2 linked regions of the Streptomyces venezuelae genome follow. The protein of the gene in region 1 interacts with the protein of each later gene in a pairwise test. Links are inferred from orthologs where the notes say so. Each region holds a gene or a part of one and is shown in the gene's direction. Other genes may lie near its edges. The genes, in order: DEJ48_RS25435 and DEJ48_RS31925.

Region 1 (11,188 bases):
GATGGTCGGCGGCCTCCAGTCGGCCCGCTCACTGCCCCACCTGGCCCGCGCCTACGAACTGGCCGACGGCCTCGGCCTGTTCCCCGACCCGGCCCTCGCCGCCCACCGCATGCGATCCCTGCTCACCGTCCACGGAGTGCCCCAATGACCGAGCAGGTGCCGTCGTCGCGGCTGAGCGTCAACCAGGAGACCATCAAGCAGTGGTCGCTCCCCGAACTCGCCGAGGGCTGCGCCAAGGAGGGCGTCGGGGCCGTCGGCCTGTGGCGCGCGCCCGTCCAGGAGCACGGCGTCGAGCGCACCGCCCGCCTCATGCGGGACACCGGCCTCACGGTGACGAGCCTGTGCAGGGGCGGCTTCCTCACGGACATCGACGAGGCGGCACGCGCGCGTGCCCTCGACGACAACCGCGCGGCGGTCGACGAGGCGGCGGCGCTCGGCACGGACACCCTGGTCCTGGTCTCGGGCGGCCTCCCGGCCGGCAGCAAGGACCTGGCGGGGGCGCGCGAGCGCATCGCGGACGCGCTCGCCGTCCTCGGGCCCTACGCCGAGGAGCGGGGCGTGCGCCTGGCCATCGAGCCGCTGCACCCGATGTTCGCCTCGGACCGCTGCGTCGTCTCCACCCTGGGCCAGGCTCTCGACCTCGCGGAACGCTTCCCCGCGCACCAGGTCGGCGTGGTCGTGGACACGTACCACGTGTGGTGGGACGACCAGGCGCCCGCGCAGATCGCGAGGGCGGGCCGCGGCGGTCGTCTGCATGCCTTCCAACTCGCCGACTGGATCACGCCGTTGCCCGCGGGCGTGCTGCTGGGGCGGGGGCAAGTGGGGGACGGGTGCATCGACTTCAGGGCCTTCCGGGCGGCCGTGGACGGCGCCGGATACCGCGGCCCGATCGAGGTGGAGATCTTCAACGAGGAGCTGTGGGCGCGGGACGGGCGGGAGGTGTTGAGGGAGACGGCCGATCGGTTCCGCGCGCACGCGTGAGGCACGTTCGTCGTCCCGGTGCCTGCCTACTTCTTGCCGCCCAGGATCTGGCCCAGCAGATCACCGAGGCCGCCGCCGGAGGAGGGCGCGGAGCCGCTCGGGGCGCCGCCGGGTCCCTTGGTCCGCGCCGCCCTCTTGGAGAGCACCGCGAGCACCACGGGGATCAGCATCTCGATCACACGCGTGACCTTCGCCGCCGGAATGCCGGTCTTCTTGGAGACCGCGTTCGCCACCGGCCTGCTCATCTTCGCGAGCATGCCGGCCATCATCCCGCCCCCGGCGAGCCCACCGAGGCCGCCGAGGGTGGCCACACCTTGCAGGGTCGGATCGGCGGGCCCGACCTCGTCGAAGGCCTGCCGCACCTCGTCGGCCTCCGCGGGGTCGGCGGCGCGGCCCTGGATGTCTCCGGAGAGCGCGGACACGGTCGTGCCCACGACGTCCTGCGCGCCGGACGCGTCCGTGTCGAGCAGGCCCGCGATCTCCTGGAGCCGGTCGTCGCCGAGCTCGTCCAGGACGTCCTGCTCGAAGGACCGGGGCTCAGAGGTCTGGGAATCATCGGTCATGCGACAAACGCTACGTCCGCCCCGCTTTGTCAGCACCTGGAGACGGTCTGGCGGCGGTCTGGAGACGGGCAAAAAAAGTTGGCAACACCGTGCAACCCTCCGGGCACGAGGCGTGTCGTATATGGCGTCAGGGCTTATGAGGGGGGAACCAGGATCTGGGGGGATCCGGGGGTATCCGGGGGGATCGCGAGTTCTGACAGGGGAGGGAAAACCCGAAGGGGTCCGGCTGGGAGGCCGGGCCCCTTCGAAGTTCCCCGGGCCGTGCGGTTGTCCACAGGCGCGCCGCGCTGTCGGTGCCGGGCGGTAGCGTCGGATCATGTCGAGTCCAGCTGCGGCGACGGCGGTGCTCGAGGGGGTCCTCGAACGCATCACGTACGCCAACGAAGAGACGGGTTACACGGTCGCGCGCGTCGACACGGGCCGCGGCTCCGGTGACCTGCTCACCGTCGTCGGCGCGCTGCTCGGCGCCCAGGCGGGCGAATCGCTGCGGATGCACGGCCGCTGGGGCTCCCACCCGCAGTACGGCAAGCAGTTCACGGTCGAGAACTACACGACGGTGCTGCCCGCCACCATCCAGGGCATCCGCCGCTATCTCGGCTCCGGCCTCATCAAGGGCATCGGCCCGGTCATGGCCGACCGCATCACCACCCACTTCGGCGTCGACACCCTCGACATCATCGAGACGGCGCCGAAGCGCCTCGTCGAGGTGCCGGGCCTCGGCCCCAAGCGGACGAAGATGATCGCCGCCGCCTGGGAGGAGCAGAAGGCCATCAAGGAAGTCATGGTCTTCCTCCAGGGAGTCGGTGTCTCCACCTCGATCGCCGTGCGCATCTACAAGAAGTACGCGGACGCGTCGATCTCCGTGGTGAAGAACGAGCCCTACCGCCTCGCCGCGGACGTCTGGGGCATCGGTTTCCTCACCGCCGACCGCATCGCGCAGTCCGTGGGCATCCCGCACGACAGCCCGGAGCGCGTCAAGGCCGGTCTCCAGTACGCCCTTTCGCAATCCACCGACCAGGGGAACTGCTACCTCCCCGAGGAGCGCCTCATCGCCGACGCGGTGAAGCTCCTCCAGGTCGACACGGGCCTGGTCATCGACTGCCTGGCCGAGCTCGCCGGGGAGGAGGAGGGCGTCGTCCGCGAGGCGCTGCCCGACCCGGACGGGGGCGACGACATCGCCGCCGTCTACCTCGTGCCGTTCCACCGCGCCGAACTGTCCCTGGCCGGACAGCTGTTGCGGCTCCTCAAGGCCGGCGACGACCGCATGCCCGCCTTCCGGGACGTCGCCTGGGACAAGGCGCTGGCCTGGCTCGCGGCCCGCACGGGCGCCGAGCTCGCGCCCGAGCAGAAGGAGGCGGTCAGGCTCGCCCTGACGCAGAAGGTCGCCGTCCTGACCGGCGGGCCCGGCTGCGGCAAGTCCTTCACGGTCCGCTCGGTCGTCGAGCTGGCCCGCGCGAAGAAGGCGAAGGTCGTCCTCGCCGCCCCGACCGGCCGCGCCGCCAAGCGCCTCGCCGAGCTCACCGGAGCCGAGGCCTCCACCGTGCACCGCCTGCTCGAACTGAAGCCCGGGGGAGACGCGGCGTACGACAAGGAGCGGCCGCTCGACGCCGATCTGGTCGTCGTCGACGAGGCGTCGATGCTCGATCTGCTGCTCGCCAACAAACTGGTGAAGGCCGTCCCGCCCGGCGCCCACCTGCTCTTCGTGGGCGACGTGGACCAGCTGCCCAGCGTCGGCGCGGGAGAAGTGCTGCGCGACATGCTCAGCGACGAGAGCCCGATCCCCGCCGTCCGCCTCACCCGCATCTTCCGGCAGGCCCAGGAGTCGGGTGTCGTCACCAACGCCCACCGCATCAACTCCGGTGTCCCGCCCATCACCCAGGGCATGAAGGACTTCTTCCTCTTCGTCGAGGAGGAGACCGAGGACGCGGGTCGCGTGACGGTGGACGTCGCCGCGCACCGCATCCCCAAGAAGTTCGGCCTGGACCCGCGGCGCGATGTGCAGGTCCTCGCCCCGATGCACCGCGGTCCCGCCGGCGCGGGAAACCTCAACGGCCTCCTCCAGCAGGCCATCACACCCGCCCGGCCCGACCTGCCCGAGAAGCGGTTCGGCGGCCGGGTGTTCCGTGTGGGGGACAAGGTCACTCAAATCCGCAACAACTACGAAAAAGGGCAGAACGGCGTCTTCAACGGCACGGTCGGCGTCGTCACGGCCCTCGACGCCGACGAGCAGCGGCTCACCGTCCGGACGGACGAGGACGAGGAAGTTCCGTACGACTTCGACGAACTGGACGAGCTCGCCCACGCCTATGCGGTGACCATTCACCGCTCCCAGGGCAGTGAATATCCGGCGGTGGTGATCCCGGTCACCACCGGCGCGTGGATGATGCTGCAGCGCAACCTGCTCTACACCGCCGTGACACGCGCCAAGAGGCTGGTCGTTCTGGTCGGTTCGCGCAAGGCTCTGGGGCAGGCAGTGCGCACGGTCTCCGCGGGCAGGCGCTGCACGGCCCTGGACTTCCGGCTTTCCGGGCTTCCCGGGCGCCGCGGAGCAGGCCCTGGACGTTTTGATCGATCAAACGAGTAGGAAACCTCACACAGCACTTCCGGAACCGGGGCGAAGGGGGCAGGATGAGCAGGTTGGCGGCACTGAGTGCCGCCAATAGGCCCAATGGTCGACCCCGAGTGCACTCTCCAGGGCCAAATGGGGGATGGTAGAGACAGTCAGGGCACCTCGAAGAAGAGGCACAACGTCGGTGAGGGATGACGTGAGCGAGAACGCTAACAACGGTGTAGTACTGCGGTACGGCGACGACGAGTACACCTACCCGGTGATCGAGTCGACCGTGGGCGACAAGGGCTTCGACATCGGGAAGCTCCGCGCCCAGACCGGTCTGGTGACCCTGGACAGCGGCTATGGCAACACCGCCGCCTATAAATCCGCCATCACCTATCTCGACGGCGAACAGGGCATCCTCCGGTACCGCGGCTACCCGATCGAGCAGCTGGCCGAGCGCTCCACCTTCACCGAGGTGGCGTACCTCCTGATCAACGGCGAGCTGCCGAAGGTCGACGAGCTGGCCACCTTCAAGAACGAGATCACGCAGCACACCCTGCTGCACGAGGACGTCAAGCGGTTCTACGACGGCTTCCCGCGCGACGCCCACCCGATGGCGATGCTGTCGTCCGTGGTCAGCGCGCTGTCGACGTTCTACCAGGACAGCCACAACCCGTTCGACGAGAAGCAGCGTCACCTCTCGACGATCCGCCTTCTCGCCAAGCTTCCGACGATCGCGGCCTACGCGTACAAGAAGTCGCAGGGCCACCCGGTCGTCTACCCGCGCAACGACCTCGGCTACGTCGAGAACTTCCTGCGCATGACGTTCTCGGTGCCCGCCGCCGAGTACGAGCTGGACCCGGTCGTGGTCAACGCTCTCGACAAGCTCCTGATCCTGCACGCGGACCACGAGCAGAACTGTTCGACGTCCACCGTGCGTCTGGTCGGCTCCTCGCAGGCGAACATGTTCGCCTCGATCTCCGCCGGCATCTCGGCTCTGTGGGGCCCGCTGCACGGCGGCGCCAACCAGTCGGTCCTGGAGATGCTCGAGGGCATCCAGGCCTCCGGCGGCGACGTCGACACCTTCATCCGCAAGGTGAAGAACAAGGAAGACGGCGTGAAGCTCATGGGCTTCGGGCACCGCGTCTACAAGAACTTCGACCCCCGGGCGAAGATCATCAAGGCGGCGGCGCACGACGTCCTCTCGGCGCTCGGCAAGTCCGACGAGCTGCTCGACATCGCGCTGAAGCTGGAAGAGCACGCGCTGGCCGACGACTACTTCGTCGAGCGCAAGCTCTACCCGAACGTCGACTTCTACACGGGCCTCATCTACCGCGCGATGGGCTTCCCGACCGAGATGTTCACGGTCCTGTTCGCCCTCGGCCGGCTGCCGGGCTGGATCGCCCAGTGGCACGAGATGATCAAGGAGCCGGGTTCGCGCATCGGCCGCCCGCGCCAGATCTACACGGGTGAGGTCCTCCGCGACTTCGTCCCCGTCGAGGGTCGCTGACCCTCCGGTCGCACCTCGGCTCTCCGCAGAGCGGAAAGCGCCCCGCCATCGATCCCCCCACGGGTCGACGGTCGGGGCGCTTCCCTTTTTCCCGGTGCGGATTCCCCCCACGGGATCCGGCCGGGCGTCTGTGGCGTGCCCTGCGGTCTGCCGGGACGCGTACGTACGGGAGGGCCGCTCAAAGCTCCCCGGTGCACGTGCCCCGGCAACGCAATATCCAGGAACATCCCCCAAGATGTCCCTCGATGTCAGGAAGACGTCCCCCAAGACATCTTCCTGCATCGCCCCATTAGACTCGCGACCCCCCTCAATGGTTACGTTCCAAACACTGTGATCTGCGTCTCCTGCATATGTCCAGTAGATGCGCAAGATCCCCGATATGTGGATCTCGGGAATCGGGTGAAGGTGCTGAAACGACCTTGTGAAGACGGTATGTGAACGTCCGCGATCGTTATCTGAACGTCCTCAACCGAAGACTGTTGGTGACCACGAAGACCGACGAGAAGGCCATCGCGGCCCCCGCGATCATCGGATTGAGGAGACCGGCGGCGGCGAGCGGCAGTGCGGCGACGTTGTAGCCGAAGGCCCAGAAGAGATTGCCCTTGATGGTGGCGAGGGTCTTCCGGGAGAGCCTGATGGCGTCGGCCGCGACCCGCAAGTCCCCGCGCACCAACGTCAGGTCGCTCGCCTCGATCGCCGAGTCCGTGCCGGTGCCCATCGCGAGGCCCAGATCGGCGGTGGCGAGCGCGGCCGCGTCGTTCACACCGTCCCCGACCATCGCCACGACCTTGCCCTCCCCCTGAAGTCGCCGTACTACATCGACCTTGTCCTGCGGCAGCACCTCCGCGAACACCGCGTCCGGCGCGATCCCCACCGCGTCGGCGACCGTCCGGGCGACGGCCTTGTTGTCGCCCGTGAGCAGCACCGGCGTCAGGCCGAGCGACCGCAGCTCGCCCACCGCCTCCGCACTGGTCTCCTTCACGGCGTCCGCGACGGCCAGGACGCCGCGTGCGGCGCCGTCCCAGGCGACCAGGACGGCCGTGCGCCCGGCGGCCTCCGCGTCGTCCCGCAGCTTGGCCACGGCCTCCAGGCCCGTCACCCCGGCCTCCGCCAGGAGCCGTTCGCGCCCGGCGACCACCTCGTGCCCGTCCACCGTGCCGCGCACCCCGGCCCCGGCGACGTTCTCGAACCGCTCCGGTACCGGCAGCTCGCCGGCGTCGAGGCCGAGGCGCTCGGCGGCGCCCGCCGTGACGGCGCGGGCCACCGGATGCTCGGAGGCGTGCTCCAGGGCGCCCGCGAGGCGGAGCAGCAGCTGCTCCTGGGTGTCCCCGACGACGTGGACGTCCGTCAGCTCCATCCGGCCCGTCGTCACCGTCCCCGTCTTGTCCAGGACGACGGTGTCGACGCGGCGCGTGGACTCCAGGACCTCGGGGCCCTTGATGAGGATGCCGAGTTGGGCACCCCGGCCGGTGCCGACCATGAGGGCGGTCGGTGTGGCGAGGCCGAGCGCGCAGGGGCAGGCGATGATCAGGACGGCGACGGCGGCGGTGAACGCGGCGGTCGCGTCGCCCGTGGCGCCGAGCCAGCCGCCGAGCGTGCCGACGGCGATGAGGAGCACCGTGGGCACGAAGACGCCGGCGATCCGGTCGGCGAGGCGCTGGACCCGCGCCTTGCCGGTCTGTGCGTCCTCCACGAGCCGCGCCATCCGCGCGAGTTGGGTGTCGGAGCCGACGCGGGTCGCCCGGACGACGAGGCGCCCGGAGACGTTCACGGTGCCTCCGGTCACGGCGGCGCCGACGCCCACGTCGACGGGCACGGACTCGCCGGTCAGCATGGAGGCGTCGACGGCTGAGGCGCCCTCGTCGACGGTGCCGTCGGTCGCGACGGTCTCCCCGGGACGTACGACGAACCGGTCCCCGACCGCCAGTTGCCCCACCGGCACGCGCCGCTCCGTGCCGTCCCGCAGGACCGCCACGTCCTTGGCGCCCAGTTCGAGCAGGGCGCGCAGCGCGGAGCCCGCCTTCCGCTTGGAGCGGGCCTCCAGCCAGCGGCCGAGCAGGATGAACGTGACGACGCCCGCGGCGACTTCGAGGTAGACGGTCGAGGCGCCGTCGCCCGGCGAGGCCGTGAAGTCGAAGCCGTGCCGCATCCCGGGCATCCCCGCGTCCCCGACGAACAGCGCCCACAGTGACCAGCCGAACGCGGCGAGCGTGCCGACGGAGACCAGCGTGTCCATCGTCGCGGCCCCGTGCCGCAGGTTGGTGAACGCGGCGCGGTGGAAGGGCAGTCCGCCCCACACGACCACCGGCGCGGCCAGCGTCAGCGAGAGCCACTGCCAGAAGTCGAACTGCAGGGCGGGGACCATCGCGAGCAGCACGACGGGCAGCGACAGGACCGCGGAGACGATCAGGCGCTGCCGCAGGGTGTCGGGCTCGGTGATGTCGGCGGTGGTGGGGGCCGGGCCGCCGTCGGGGGCGGCGTCGAGGGGCTCCGGCGGGGGCGGCACGATCTCCTCGGCCGTGTAGCCGAGCTTCTCGACCAGTGCGATCAGCTGGGCGACCTCGACCGCCGCGCCGTCCTCGGTCTCGCCGAACGAGACCTTCGCCTTCTCCGTGGCGAGATTGACCGTGGCGGTCACGCCCTCCATGCGGTTCAGCTTCTTCTCGATGCGCGACGAGCAGGAGGCGCAGGTCATCCCGCCGACGGCGAGTTCGACTTCGTTCATGACTCTTTCGTACTGCTTCCGGGATCGTGGGACGGCTGCGGGCCCTGTGGTGTCGGTGTCGACACCACAGGGCCCGGGTACCCGGCAGGCCGCCGGTCGTGCGGCGCGGCCCGGCAGGCTCAGGCCTTGACGCCGGCCAGCTCGTAGCCCGCCTCGTCGACGGCGGCGCGCACCGCGGCCTCGTCCAGCGGGGCCTCGGAGTCCACGGTGACCAGGCCCGTGGCGGCGACCGCCTTGACGGAGGTGACGCCCGCGATCTCCGAGATCTCGGCGGACACCGCGCCCTCGCAGTGCCCACAGGTCATGCCCGTCACCTCGTACACGGTGGTGACGGCGCCCTGCGGAGCGGCGGCGTCGTCGGAGTGGCAGGACCCGCTGGGGGAGCAGCAGGACCCGTTCGTCTCGGAAGCGGCCTGCGGGAGCTCGGTGTGGGCGCTCATGTCGTTCTCCTCGGGGGTGTGTACGTATGCGGCGTAGCGTGCTTGAGGGGGCCCGGGAACCCCGGCGACCTCCTGACGCACTCGAGACTATACCCCTAGGGGGTATTTTCTCAACGGAGTGGGGTCGCGTGCGGCGGGGTCGCGTGGTCAGCCCCTGCGTCCCCGGTTGCCGGGCCTGGCCGCCACCCAGGCGCGGACGGTGTCCGCGTACCAGTAGGGCTTGCCGCCCTCGACGTGGTCGGGGTCGGGCAGCAGCCCGTGCTTGCGGTACGAGCGGACCGTGTCGGGCTGCACACGGATGTGCGCGGCGATCTCCTTGTACGACCAGAGCCTGCGGTCGGTCATCGGTGGCACCTCCCTGCGTGCGCCCAGGGCGGCCGGAGAGGCCGACGGGGGAGCTGGGCGCGACGCGCGGCGATCACTCAGCCTGTGCCCGGTGAACGACGCAGAGTGACCGCCGGGAGGCAGCTGTCGCCTCCCTGTGACGCAAGACCCGCGTACGTGAGACATGTGTGACAGGACGGGATTGTTTGTGACAGAAGAGACGCATGCGGGTCTACGCGCCGCAGGACCTCAGGAACGAGCGGGTGCGGCGGGCGATCGGCAGCGGCTTGCCGGGGTCGCACGGGTACATGTCCTGCTCCACGATGGCGAAGAGCTCGACCCCCAGCTTCTGCGCCGCGGCGAGGACGGGCTCCAGGGCGGGCACCCCGGCGGGCGGCTCGCACATCACCCCGCGCGCCACCGCGGGCCCGAACGGCACCTCCTCGGCCCGCACCTCGGCGAGCACCGCCGGGTCGACCTGCTTGAGGTGCAGATAGCCGATCCGCTCGCCGTACGTCTCGATGAGCTTGACGCTGTCGCCCCCGCAGTACGCGTAGTGCCCGGTGTCCAGGCAGAGCGAGACGAGGTCCGCATCGGTGGCGTCGAGGAAACGGGTGACGTTCTCCTCGGTGTCGATGTGCGTGTCCGCGTGCGGGTGGACCACGACCCGCAGGCCGTAGCGCTCGCGGACCTCGTGGGCCAGGCGCTCGGTCTGGGTGGTCAGTTCGCGCCATTGCGCGGGCGTGAGGACGCGGTCCTCCAGGACCTCGCCGCTCTTGTCGTCGCGCCAGAAGGACGGGATGACGACGAGGTGCTCGGCGCCCATGGCCTGCGCGAGCGCCGCGTTGTCCGCCACGTGCGCCCAGGTCCTGTCCCAGACGGCGGGCCCGTGGTGCAGCCCCGTGAAGACCGTGCCCGCGGACACCTTGAGGCCGCGGCGCGCCGTCTCGGCGGTCAGTTCGGCCGGGTCGGTCGGCAGATAGCCGTACGGTCCGAGCTCGATCCACTCGTACCCGGACTCGGCGACCTCGTCGAGGAAGCGCCGCCACGGGACCTGTCGCGGGTCCTCGGGAAACCACACGCCCCACGAGTCGGGCGCCGAACCGATCCGGATGCGAGACAGCGTCGTCATGGCAGCCAGCGTCCAGGCCGCCTCGGAAGAGTGTCAAGCAGTGGTCCGAATGTAAGGACAAAATGTTGACAGGGTTCCGGGAGCGGGATTAGACCTGGGGGCACACGATCGTCGGGTCCGGCGAAGGGACGCACAGGGTGAGTGGTCCGTACGACGTCATCACGATGGGGCGGATCGGGGTGGACCTGTACCCCCTGCAGAGCGGGGTGCCCCTCGCCGAGGTGACCGCGTTCGGGAAGTTCCTCGGCGGATCGGCCGGCAACGTCGCGGTCGCCGCGGCCCGCCTCGGCCGCCGCGTCGCCGTCATCACCCGTACCGGTGAGGACCCCTTCGGGGAGTACCTGCACGGCGCGCTGCGCGACTTCGGCGTCGACGACCGCTGGGTGACCCCGGTCGCGGGCCTGCCGACGCCGGTGACGTTCTGCGAGATCTTCCCGCCGGACGACTTCCCGCTGTACTTCTACCGGCTGCCGAAGGCGCCCGACCTGGAGATCCACGAGAGCGAGCTGGACCTCGACGCGGTCGCCGCGGCGCGGATCTTCTGGGTGACGGGGACGGGGCTGTGCGCGGAGCCCAGCCGCACGGCGACGCTGGCGGCGCTCGCGCACCGGGCCCGGAACGGGACCACGGTCTTCGACCTGGACTGGCGGCCCATGTTCTGGAACGGCGAGGACCCGGGCGAGGCGCGGCCCCACTACGAGGCGGCCCTCGCGCACGCCACCGTCGCCGTCGGCAACCTCGACGAGGTGGAGGTCGCGACCGGGGTGCGCGAACCGCGCGCGGCGGCACGGGCGTTGCTCGACGCGGGCGTCGAACTCGCCGTCGTCAAACAGGGGCCCGAGGGAGTGCTCGCCATGAACCGGGCGGGGGAGGCGGCACGGGTCCCGCCCCTGCCGGTCAAGGTCCTCAACGGGCTCGGCGCGGGCGACGCGTTCGGCGGGGCGCTCTGCCACGGGCTG
Region 2 (11,159 bases), 1.4 Mb from region 1 along the record:
CACAATCTGAACAGCCGAGAAAGGGCGTCGATGGCCATTGCCAAGGCCGAGCGGCTGATGAATCTTGCGCTGTGCCTGCTCGGGACCCGGCGGCCGCTCAGCAAGCGGGAGCTGCGCGAGTCGATCGAGGCCTATCTGGAGGCGGGGTCGGACGACAGCTTCAACCGGATGTTCGAGCGCGACAAGGACGATCTGCGCGAGCTGGGCCTGGTCATCGAGACCGTGGAGAACCTGGAAGGGGAGGTCGGCTACCTCGCCCGCCGCGACAGTAACCGACTGCCCGCCATCACCCTGGACGCCGAGGAGGCCGCGGCGCTCGGTCTGGCCGCGAAGGTCTGGCAGCAGGCCCGCCTCGCCGGTGCCGCCAGCGGCGCCCTGCAGAAGCTGCGCGCCGCGGGGCTGCCCGAGGACGTCGACCCGTACGGGTCGCACAGCGCCCTGGAGCCGCGGATCCCCGCGCACGAGGCGTCCTTCGAGCCGTTGATGCTCGCCTGCCGGGACCGCCGCCCCGTCGTCTTCGACTACCGCAAGGCCACCGCCGCCCGCCCCGAGCAGCGCCACGTCGAGCCGTGGGCGCTGGAGTGCTGGCGCGGCCACTGGTACCTGGCGGGCTGGGACAGGGACCGGGGCGCCGAGCGCGTGTTCCGCCTCTCGCGCATCACCGGGAAGGTGCGGGCCCGCGCGGGCAAGTACACCGCCGACGTCCCGGATGTCGTCACGGTCCGCGAGACCGTCGCGGGCTGGGCGGGGGAGACCGCCGACCGCACCGCCCTGATCCGGCTGCGCACGGACGCCGGCTATCCGCTGCGCGCCAAGGCCGTCGCGGTGCAGGCGGGCGACGACGGGTGGGACGAGTTGGAGATTCCGTACGGCCACGGCCTCGACGCGTGGCTGGTGGAGTTCGGGCCCGATGTGGTGGTCCTCGAGCCCGCCGAGCTGCGGGCCGACGTCGTGGACCGGCTGCGTGCCGTGGCCAAGGGCTGAGGGGGAGCGGACAGAGCAATGGCCTCGAACGCCATCGACCAGACGCGGCGGATGCTGTCGCTGGTGACCTATCTGCGGGAGCGTCCCGGGGCGCACGTCGGCGACGTCGCCCGCGCCTTCGGGATCAGCACCGACGAGCTGATCTCCGATCTCGACGTGCTGCCGCTGTGCGGGACCAGTTTCCGCGGCGGCGACCTCCTGGACATCGACACCGACGGCGACCGCATCTGGTGGCACAACCCCGACGACGTGGCGGCGCCGCTGCGCCTGGCCGCCGACGAGGCGACCGCCCTGCTGGTCGCCGCCCGTGCCGTGTCCACCCTGCCCGGCCTGCGCGAGAGCGACCGCCTCGCGCTGCTGCGCGCCACCGCGAAGCTGGAGACCGCGGCCGGTGAGGCGGCGGGTGCCAGCTCCCGGCTCTCCGTGACGTTCGAGTCCGAGGGCGGCGTCTTCGCCGACGTCGACCGGGCCATCTCCGAGCGGCGCAGGCTCTGGATCCGCTACTACTCGCCGGCGCGCGACGAGCTCACCGAGCGGGAGATCGACCCCATCCGCCTGGTGAGCGTCGGCCACACCTACGTGGAGGCGTGGTGCCGTCGCTCCGAGGCGCGGCGCACCTTCCGCCTGGACCGGGTCGCCGAGATCAAGATCCTGGACGAGCCGTCCGCGCCGCCCGAGGTGGAGCTGCGCGACCTCTCCGAAGGGCTCGTGCAGCCCGCCGCCGAGGACCCCGAGGTGGTCGTCGAGGTGGGCCCCGGTGGCCGCTGGGTCGCCGAGTACTACCCGCACGACAGCGCCGATGAGCTGCCCGACGGCGGCCTGCGGATCACGCTGCGCACCCCGGACCCCGCCTCGCTGCGGCGCCTCGCGCTGCGGCTCGGCAGGGACGGGCGGATCGTGTCCCCGGCCCAGCTCGCCGACAGCGCGCGCGAGGCGGCCCGCGAGGCCCTCGACGCGTACGAGCGGGAACCGGCGGCGTACGAGGAACACGACGGTCAGGAGGCGGGGCGTTGAGCACACCGACGATGTCCGGACTTCCGGGGGTGCCCTCGCAGCGGTCCGCCGCCGCGCCCGTCCTCTTCACGGCGGCCTGCCCCGACTGCCGTGCCCGCTTCGAGCTGTCCGCGGGGGCGCTGCGCCTCGCGATCGGCGCGAGCGCCCGCACCACCTTCTACTCGTTCACGTGCCCGGAGTGCGAGGCGGCGGTGCGCAAGCCCGCGGGGGAGCGGATCGTCGAACTCCTCACCGGTGGCGGGGTGCGGACGCTGCGCCTGCACTCGACCGTCTAGGCTCGGCGCATGTTCTGGGCGATGCTCGCGATCGCGGCGGGCTTCTTGGGTCTCGCCGTCCTCGGCGTATTGGCGATCAAGGTGTTTGTGGAGGCGCAGCGTCTCGCTCGTCAAGTGACCGAGACCACACGGCAGATCAACCGGGCGGCGGAGGACCTGGAGAGGGCAGCGGCCGGTGTGGCCCGTGCGGGCCGCGGGGCTCTTTAGCGTCCGCGGCCTGTCAACTCCCGGAGGTGGGCGGGTACGCTGCGAATACGGCCCGGGATCGAGGCGGGGGCCGTACTCGGAGTATGCGCGGGGATTGCCGAGCGTTTACCCCGGGGGGTTACGATCGCTGCCAGCGCGGGAGATCGGATATATGTCCGGTCTGCCGAGCAACCAGACTCCTGTCGCCTCGGTGAAGAAGGTAAACAGCTATGGGTAGGCTCGGCCCCACCGAGATCATTCTCATCCTCGTCGTCATCGTCCTGCTCTTCGGTGCCAAGAAGCTGCCGGACATGGCGCGCTCCCTCGGCAAGTCGGCCCGCATCCTCAAGAGCGAGGCCAAGGCCATGAAGTCCGAGAGCAAGGACGACACCGCCGCTCCGGCCGACCCGCCGAGCGACCCGGCCGTCCAGAAGCGCACGATCCAGGCTGCCCCCGGCGACGTGACCAGCTCCCGCCCGGTCACCGAGCCGACCGACCGTACGACGCAGCGCTGATCCAAGGCCGGCGCCGACGGCCGGCCTGCCGCACGAGATGAGGACGTGGGTTGCTCAAGTCTGCCCGCAAGAAGGAGAAGGACCCCGAGGGGCGGATGTCCCTCGCGGAGCACCTTCGCGAGCTCCGCAACCGGCTCGCCAAGGGGCTCCTCGCCATCACGGTCGTGTCGATCGTGGCGGCGTTCTACAGCCAGGAGCTGATGGAGTTCCTGGCTGATCCCGTGCCGCGCTGCGAGCCGGGCATGAAGGAGACGGGTGGCCACTGCGCGACCGTGACCTTCAACGACCTGCTCTCGCCCTTCACCACCACGGTGAAGGTCAGTCTCATGGTCGGCATAATCGTCTCCAGCCCGATCTGGCTGTATCAGCTGTGGGCGTTCGTCGCGCCGGGTCTGCACAAGAACGAGCGCAAGTACACGTACTGGTTCGTGTCCGCCGCGGTGCCGCTCTTCTTCGCGGGCGCCTGGCTGGCCTACACGATCCTCCCCGTCAGCATGCGCGTCCTGCTCGGCATCACGCCCGACGGCGCGGCGAACCTGCTGCCGATGGACAAGATCCTCGACTTCACCGTCAGGATGGTCCTCGTCTTCGGAGCCTCGTTCGAGCTGCCGCTGCTGCTGGTGATGCTCAACATGACGGGCATGGTGACCGGTCGCCGCATGGCCACGTGGTGGCGCGGCGTCGTGATGGGCGTCTTCATCTTCGGCGCGGTGGCGACCCCGACGACCGACCCGGTCGGCATGATCGCGCTCGCGGGACCGATCGTCGTCCTGTACTTCATCGCGGTCGGCATCTCCCTCCTCAACGACAGGCGCCGCCGCCGCAACGACCCCGACGCCGAGCTCGACGACGACGAGGCGTCCGACCTCGACCTGACGCCGCAGGACGTCGACGAGGTCGAATCGGTGCGGCCGCCCCGTGCGCTGCCCGAGCAGGCGGGCACCGGACGCAGCGATCAGCGCGTGAACGGTTTCGACGACGTGACCTGACCTTGTAGGGTCCGGCCGTGACCAGCGAGATCACCCTCTTCGTCAATCCCACCGCGGGCCGCGGCCGGGGCGCTCACGCAGCGCAACCGGCCGCTTCCGCTTTGCGGGCCCGCGGCTTCTCCGTGCGAACGGTCATCGGCGAGGACGCCCCCGACGCGCTACGACGGGCCCGTGCGGCCGTCGAGGGCGGCACGGGGGCCCTCATAGCCGTCGGCGGCGACGGCATGGCGAGCCTCGCGCTGCAGGCCGTCGCCGGGACGCGCACCCCGCTGGGGGTGATCGCCGTGGGGACCGGCAACGACTTCGCGCGGGCCCTCGGCCTGCCCGTGCGGGAGCCCGCCGCTGCCGGGGAGATCGTGGCCGAGGCACTCAAGGGGGCGCGCACGCGCGACGTCGACCTGGGGAGGGTGGACGGGACGTGGTTCGGGACGGTCCTCGCCTCCGGCTTCGATTCGCGGGTCAACGACCGCGGCAACCGGATGCGGTGGCCCACCGGGCGCTTCAAGTACGACCTGGCGATGGTCGCGGAGCTGGCGGCGTTCAAGCCGATCCCGTACCGCATCACGCTGGACGGCGGCGACGTCCACGAGGTCGAGGCCACGCTCGTCGCGGTCGGCAACGGCACCTCGTACGGCGGCGGCATGCGGATCTGTGCCGGGGCCGACATGAGCGACGGCCTGTTCGATGTCACCGTGGTCGGCGACTGCAGCCGCACGACGCTCCTCAAGGTCTTCCCGCGGGTCTACAAGGGAACGCACCTGGACCATCCGAAGGTGACCGTGCACCGCGCGGCGCGGGTCGAGCTCGCGGCACCCGGCATCACCGGCTACGCGGACGGGGAGCCGCTCGGCGCGCTGCCGCTGACCGCGGAGTGCGTGCCGGGAGCCGTGCGCGTCCTCGGGCCGTGAGCGCCGCGGCGCACGCCGTGTGAGCTGGCACGTTCCAGCACCGTTCGGATAATGATCGTCCGTTGTCGGTGGTGGCCGGTAGTCTCGAAAGCACGATGACAGAGGACCTCTCACCGGCCGAGCGGTACGCGGCGGCGCGCAAGCGCGCTGCCGAGCAGGCCACCGCACTCGCGTCCTTCCGCGAGATGTACGAATTCGGCCTCGACCCCTTCCAGATCGAGGCGTGCCAGGCGTTGGAGGCGGGCAAGGGCGTGCTCGTGGCCGCCCCCACGGGCTCGGGCAAGACGATCGTCGGCGAGTTCGCCGTGCACCTGGCCCTGCTCCAGGGCAAGAAGTGTTTCTACACCACGCCGATCAAGGCGCTCTCCAACCAGAAGTACTCCGACCTCGCCAAGCGGTACGGCGCGGACAAGGTGGGCCTGCTCACCGGCGACAACAGCGTCAACAGCGACGCCCCGGTGGTCGTCATGACCACCGAAGTCCTGCGGAACATGCTGTATTCGGGCTCGCAGGCGCTGCTGAACCTCGGCTATGTGGTCATGGACGAGGTGCACTACCTCTCCGACCGCTTCCGCGGCGCCGTCTGGGAGGAAGTGATCATCCACCTCCAGGAGTCGGTCACGCTGGTCTCCCTGTCGGCCACGGTGTCGAACGCGGAGGAGTTCGGCGACTGGCTCGACACGGTGCGCGGCGACACCCAGGTGATCGTCTCCGAGCACCGGCCCGTGCCGCTGTTCCAGCACGTGCTCGCCGGGCGCCGGATGTACGACCTCTTCGAGGAGGGCGAGGGCCGGAAGAAGACGGTCAACCCCGACCTCACGCGCATGGCGCGGATGGAGGCCAGCCGCTCGTACAACCCGCGCGACCGCCGCAAGGGCAAGATGATCCGCGAGGCCGACCGCGAGCGGGAGCGCCGCCAGCGGTCACGGATCTGGACGCCCGGCCGCCCCGAGGTCATCGAGCGGCTCGACGCCGAGGGCCTGCTGCCCGCCATCACGTTCATCTTCAGCCGGGCGGCCTGCGAGGCCGCGGTCCAGCAGTGTCTGTACGCGGGGCTCAGGCTGAACGACGACGAGGCGCGCATGACGGTCCGTGGGATCGTCGAGGAGCGCACGTCCTCGATCCCGAACGAGGACCTCCATGTCCTTGGGTACTACGAATGGCTGGAGGGCCTGGAGCGCGGCATCGCGGCGCACCACGCGGGCATGCTGCCGACCTTCAAGGAGGTCGTCGAGGAGCTGTTCGTGCGCGGCCTGGTCAAGGCCGTCTTCGCCACCGAGACCCTCGCGCTGGGCATCAACATGCCCGCCCGCAGTGTGGTGTTGGAGAAGCTCGTCAAGTGGAACGGCGAGCAGCACGCCGACATCACCCCGGGTGAGTACACGCAGTTGACGGGCCGTGCCGGGCGTCGCGGGATCGACGTGGAGGGGCACGCGGTGGTGCTGTGGCAGCGTGCCATGAGCCCCGAGCACCTGGCGGGCCTCGCCGGCACGCGCACGTACCCGCTGCGGTCCAGCTTCAAGCCGTCGTACAACATGGCGGTGAACCTGGTCGAGCAGTTCGGGCGGCACCGCTCGCGCGAGCTCCTGGAGACGTCGTTCGCGCAGTTCCAGGCCGACAAGTCGGTCGTCGGCATCTCCCGCCAGGTGCAGAAGAACGAGACGGGCCTGGAGGGCTACAAGGCCTCCATGACCTGCCACCTGGGTGACTTCGACGAGTACGCGCGGCTGCGCCGCGAGTTGAAGGACAGGGAGAACGAGCTCGCCAAGCAGGGCGCGGCCCAGCGCAGGGCCGCGGCTGCCACCGCCCTGGAGAAGCTGAAGCCGGGCGATGTCATCCACGTGCCGACGGGGAAGTACGCGGGCCTGGCGCTCGTCCTCGACCCGGGACTGCCCGCGGGGCGGGCCAACGGTCACCGCGGTTTCGACCACGTCGACGGGCCGCGGCCGCTGGTGCTCACGGCCGAGCGGCAGGTCAAGCGCCTCGCGGCCATGGACTTCCCGGTGCCGGTCGAGGCGCTGGAGCGGATGCGCATCCCGAAGTCGTTCAACGCGCGCTCCCCGCAGTCCCGCAGGGACCTGGCGTCCGCGTTGCGCACCAAGGCCGGGCACATCGTCCCGGACCGGCACCGCAAGGGGCGCGCGACGGCCGCCGACGACCAAGAGATCGCACGTCTGCGCGCGGAGCTGCGCGCGCACCCCTGCCACGGCTGCGACGAGCGCGAGGACCACGCGCGCTGGGCCGAGCGGTATCACCGCCTCAAGCGTGACACCGCGCAGCTGGAGCGCCGCATCGAGGGGCGTACGAACACGATCGCCCGCACCTTCGACCGGATCGTCGCGCTCCTGACCGAGCTCGACTATCTGCGGGGCGACGAGGTCACCGAGCACGGCAAGCGGCTCGCCCGGTTGTACGGGGAGCTGGATCTGCTGGCCAGCGAGTGTCTGCGGGCCGGCGTGTGGGAGGGGCTGAGCCCGGCCGAACTGGCCGCGTGTGTCTCCGCGTTGGTGTACGAGGCGCGGGTCGGCGACGACGCGCTCGCGCCCAAGCTGCCGTCGGGCGCGGCGAAGGCGGCGCTCGGCGAGATGGTGCGCATCTGGGGCCGTCTTGACGGTCTGGAGGAAGAGTTCAAGATCAGTCAGACGGAGGGTGTCGGCCAGCGGGAGCCGGACCTCGGCTTCGCCTGGGCGGCGTTCATGTGGGCCAACGACAAGGGTCTGGACGAGGTGCTGCGCGAGGCGGAGATGCCGGCCGGTGACTTCGTGCGCTGGTGCAAGCAGGTCATCGATGTCCTCGGGCAGATTTCCGCCGCGGCTCCCCGTGAGGGCAGCACGGTGGCGAAGAACGCCCGCAAGGCCGTCGACCAGCTCCTGCGGGGTGTGGTGGCGTACAGCTCGGTGGGCTGAGCCGGACCCTGTCGCGCCACGGGCGCGTTCCTCGACCAACTCGGTCGTGGGGCGCGCCCGTTCGGCGTTTCACGACGTTTTCGAGGTGTCACTCCATGTGTTCGAACGATCGCCAGCTGTGCAAAAGAGCAGAGTGTATGCCTCCCGGTGTGCCCGGTGCAGAGGGTTGCCGAATATGACTCGACGATGATTCCGGCGGACTAAGCTCGCCCGGAGCGCGCCGAGTTGAACGAGTTGCGACTGATTCGCGCGCTTGTTCCCAAAACTTTCGATCGTACGTTTCGTCATCCCCCCAATGTTCTGTCGTTTCCCCAAGACGTCACACGAGACGTCACATCCCCCAAGACGAGTGTTCAGAGGGCATACATGGTGAGTGTTCAATCGCCTCCCGGTGGCCGAGAAGTCCCTTACGCGCGCGTGTTGTTGCTGCCCGCCATATTGATGGCCGCGGCGACCGGAGCCGCCGTCGCCTCGGTGGCGCCGCCGTCCCGGCCCGCCGTCACCTGGTGCGGCGCCGTCGCGACCCTCATGGTCATCGCGGTCGGCGCCGAAGCGGTGCGCCGCGGCCGGACCATCCGGGGGCAGCGCACGCAGTACGCACAGCGGCTCGCCTTCCTCGAACGGCGCATCGCATCCCACGACGAGGAGACCGTGCGCCTGGGCAGGGAGCTCCTGCCCGACGCGCTGTGGCGGCTCCGGCAGGGCGAGTCGCCCGCGGAAGTCGTCCGCAACGTCGTCGACCGCAACGAGGCATACAGCGAACTCCCCGACTCGCAGCGCGACTTGCTCCGTTCCGTCCTCGAGACCCTGGACCGCGAGGAAGCGATGCGCGAATCCGCGCAGCGCGCCTTCGTGAACATCGCCCGGCGCGTCCAGTCGATCGTCCACCAGCAGGCCGCGGAACTCCGCGAGATGGAGGAGTTCCACGGACGCAACCCCGAGGTCTTCGACGACCTGCTGCGCATCGACCACGGCACCGCGCTGATCGGCCGGCTCGCCGACTCCATCGCGGTGCTCGGCGGCGCACGCCCGGGCCGCCAGTGGCCCAAGCCCGTACCGCTGTTCAGCGTGCTGCGCGGCGCGATGTCCCGCATCCTCGACTACCCGCGCGTGGAGCTGCACTCGATCGCCGACGTCGCGATCCTCGGGACGTCCGTCGAACCGCTCATCCACGCCTGCGCCGAACTCCTCGACAACGCCACCCGGTACTCGCCCCCGCAGACCAAGGTGCACGTCACCGCCGTCGAGGTGCAGACCGGCATCGCCGTCGAGATCGAGGACGGCGGCGTCAGCCTCAGCGAGGAGGCACGGGCCCGCGCCGAACGCATGCTGGCGCAGGCACAGGCCGGCATCGACCTCAACGACCTCGGTGAGACGCCCCGCCTCGGCATGGCCGTCGTGGGCCGCCTCTCGCAGATGTACAACCTCCAGGTCTCCCTGCGCCAGTCCGCGTACGGCGGGGTCCGCGCGGTGCTCATCGTGCCGCGCGAGATGATGACCACCGGGCCCGCGCCCGGCCTCGCCCACGGCATCGGCGCCTCCGCCGTGCCCCGCGTCGACAACAGCGGCCGCACCATCGAGGAGCCGGCCCGCAACATCCGCCGCAAGAAGCCCCGCGTCGTCACCGCGGGCCCGCCGCTGCGCTCCCCGCTCACCGCGACCGCGACCGTGGAGGACGACGTCCCCGAGGTCACCGAATGGACGTCCGGCGGCCTGCCGCAGCGCCGCAGCCGCGTCAAGATCTCCCTCGCCGAGCGGTACGCGCAGGAGGCCGAGGCCCAGCGGATCGCCGAGGCCCACGCCGCGGCCACCGCACCGCCGCCCGCGCCGCCCAAGCGGGAGGAACCCGAACCGGGCCTGTGGATCGAGGCGTTCATGAAGGGCGTCAAGGGCGACCCCGCCGACACCGACCCGCTGCCGCCGCACGCAGCCACCCCGGAGGGAACCGCCGCGGACGGCTCCCACCCTCCGCGAGGAACCAACCGGAACAACCACGGCAGCGCCGACGAGAGGGACTGGCAGTGATCCAGCAACGCGCCAACTTCGACTGGATGCTGAAGGAGCTCGCCGACGGAGTGCCGCAGACCCGGCAGATCGTGGTGCTCTCCGCGGACGGTCTGCGCATCGCGCGCTACGGCGGCGACCCGGACGCGGCCGACCGCATCGCCGCGGCCTGCGCGGGTCTGCAGAGCCTCGCCGCCGCCGTCGCCACCGAGATCCCGCACAGCGACGGCGGCATGAAGATGGTCATCATCGAGATCAACGGCGGCTACTTCTACCTGATGGCCGCGGGCGCGGGCGCCTACCTCGCCGTACTCGCCGACGAGACCGTCGACGCGGGCCTCATCGGCACCCGCATGCGCGACCTCGTCGTACGCATCGGGGCGCACCTGACCAGCCCGCCCCGGCGTGACGGGCAGGCCGTATGACTCCTCCGCAAGACTCCCCACGCGGCCCGCAACAGGGCGATGTCCCGCCGCAGGGCGACGCGCCTCCCCAGCGGGAGCGCCGCAGCCCCGACAACCCGGAGCGGCTGTACATCCTCACGGGCGAGGACTCCGAGCGTGCGCCGCTCGACCTCGTCACCCTGATCGTCGCGCAGGGCGAGGCGTCCCCGACGGCGCAGCCGGAACACTCGGCGGTCCTGCGGCTGTGCACGAGGCCGCTGTCCGTCGCCGAGTTGTCGGCCTACATGTCGCTGCCGTTCTCCGTCGTGACCGTCGTCCTGACGGAGTTACTCGCGACCGACCTCGTGCAGGCGCGCGCCCCCGTCGTCCGCTCCGCGCTCCCCGACCGATCCCTCCTCGAAGCGGTGATGCATGGACTTCAGAAACTCTAGGAACACGGACACGATCACCGGCCCCCGCAGTGAGGACGTCCTGCCGCACACGGCCGCGGCCGCCGTGAAGGTCGTGATCGTGGGCGGGTTCGGGGTCGGCAAGACGACGATGGTCGGTTCGGTGAGCGAGATCCGCCCGCTGACCACCGAGGAGACGATGACCCAGGCGGGCATCGGCGTCGACGACAACTACGGGTCCGAGTCCAAGACGGCCACCACCGTGGCGATGGACTTCGGCCGCATCAGCATCTCCGAGGAGCTCGTCCTCTACCTCTTCGGGACCCCCGGCCAGGAGCGCTTCTGGTTCCTGTGGAACGGCCTCTTCGAGGGGGCGCTCGGCGCGGTCGTGCTCATCGACACGCGCCGCCTGGAGGTCAGCTTCGACGTCATCGGCCGCCTGGAGGAGCGCGGCGTGCCGTTCGTCGTCGCCGTCAACGACTTCCCCGACGCGCCCCACCATCCGGTCGAGACCCTGCGCAGGGCGCTCGACCTGGAGGCGATCGTGCCGATCATGGCGTGCGACGCCCGCCGCAAGGAGTCCAG

The links.
Region 2: the proteins of DEJ48_RS25435 (region 1) and DEJ48_RS31925 interact in binary tests that used the Escherichia coli proteins (3 or more experiments, as listed by UniProt). The link is inferred for Streptomyces venezuelae from one-to-one orthologs.

What each region holds. Positions count from the first base shown.
Region 1 is NZ_CP029192.1:5,791,852-5,803,039, forward strand. The notes cover bases 3,478-6,458. They hold DEJ48_RS25435 (citrate synthase), read left to right. Parts: upstream 3,478-4,309; coding sequence 4,310-5,608; downstream 5,609-6,458. Other genes in these bases: DEJ48_RS25430 (ATP-dependent RecD-like DNA helicase), read left to right, coding at 3,478-4,128; DEJ48_RS25440 (heavy metal translocating P-type ATPase), read right to left, coding at 6,060-6,458. Outside these bases: DEJ48_RS25415 (dihydrodipicolinate synthase family protein), read left to right, coding at 1-148; DEJ48_RS25420 (sugar phosphate isomerase/epimerase family protein), read left to right, coding at 145-981; DEJ48_RS25425 (DUF937 domain-containing protein), read right to left, coding at 1,008-1,544; more of DEJ48_RS25430, read left to right, coding at 1,861-3,477; more of DEJ48_RS25440, read right to left, coding at 6,459-8,333; DEJ48_RS25445 (heavy-metal-associated domain-containing protein), read right to left, coding at 8,453-8,773; DEJ48_RS25450 (MerR family transcriptional regulator), read right to left, coding at 8,921-9,118; DEJ48_RS25455 (sugar phosphate isomerase/epimerase family protein), read right to left, coding at 9,330-10,229; iolC (5-dehydro-2-deoxygluconokinase), read left to right, coding at 10,394-11,188.
Region 2 is NZ_CP029192.1:7,225,013-7,236,171, forward strand. Bases 2,974-5,925 are described here. They hold DEJ48_RS31925 (diacylglycerol kinase), read left to right. Parts: upstream 2,974-3,980; coding sequence 3,981-4,871; downstream 4,872-5,925. Other genes in these bases: tatA (Sec-independent protein translocase subunit TatA), read left to right, coding at 2,974-2,974; tatC (twin-arginine translocase subunit TatC), read left to right, coding at 3,070-3,963; DEJ48_RS31930 (DEAD/DEAH box helicase), read left to right, coding at 4,967-5,925. Also shown: DEJ48_RS31895 (helix-turn-helix transcriptional regulator), read left to right, coding at 31-984; DEJ48_RS31900 (helix-turn-helix transcriptional regulator), read left to right, coding at 1,003-1,998; DEJ48_RS31905 (hypothetical protein), read left to right, coding at 2,010-2,273; DEJ48_RS31910 (hypothetical protein), read left to right, coding at 2,283-2,480; more of tatA, read left to right, coding at 2,690-2,973; more of DEJ48_RS31930, read left to right, coding at 5,926-7,777; DEJ48_RS31935 (sensor histidine kinase), read left to right, coding at 8,144-9,802; DEJ48_RS31940 (roadblock/LC7 domain-containing protein), read left to right, coding at 9,799-10,206; DEJ48_RS31945 (DUF742 domain-containing protein), read left to right, coding at 10,203-10,616; DEJ48_RS31950 (GTP-binding protein), read left to right, coding at 10,597-11,159. UniProt on the Escherichia coli protein: In vitro phosphorylates phosphatidylglycerol but not diacylglycerol; the in vivo substrate is unknown.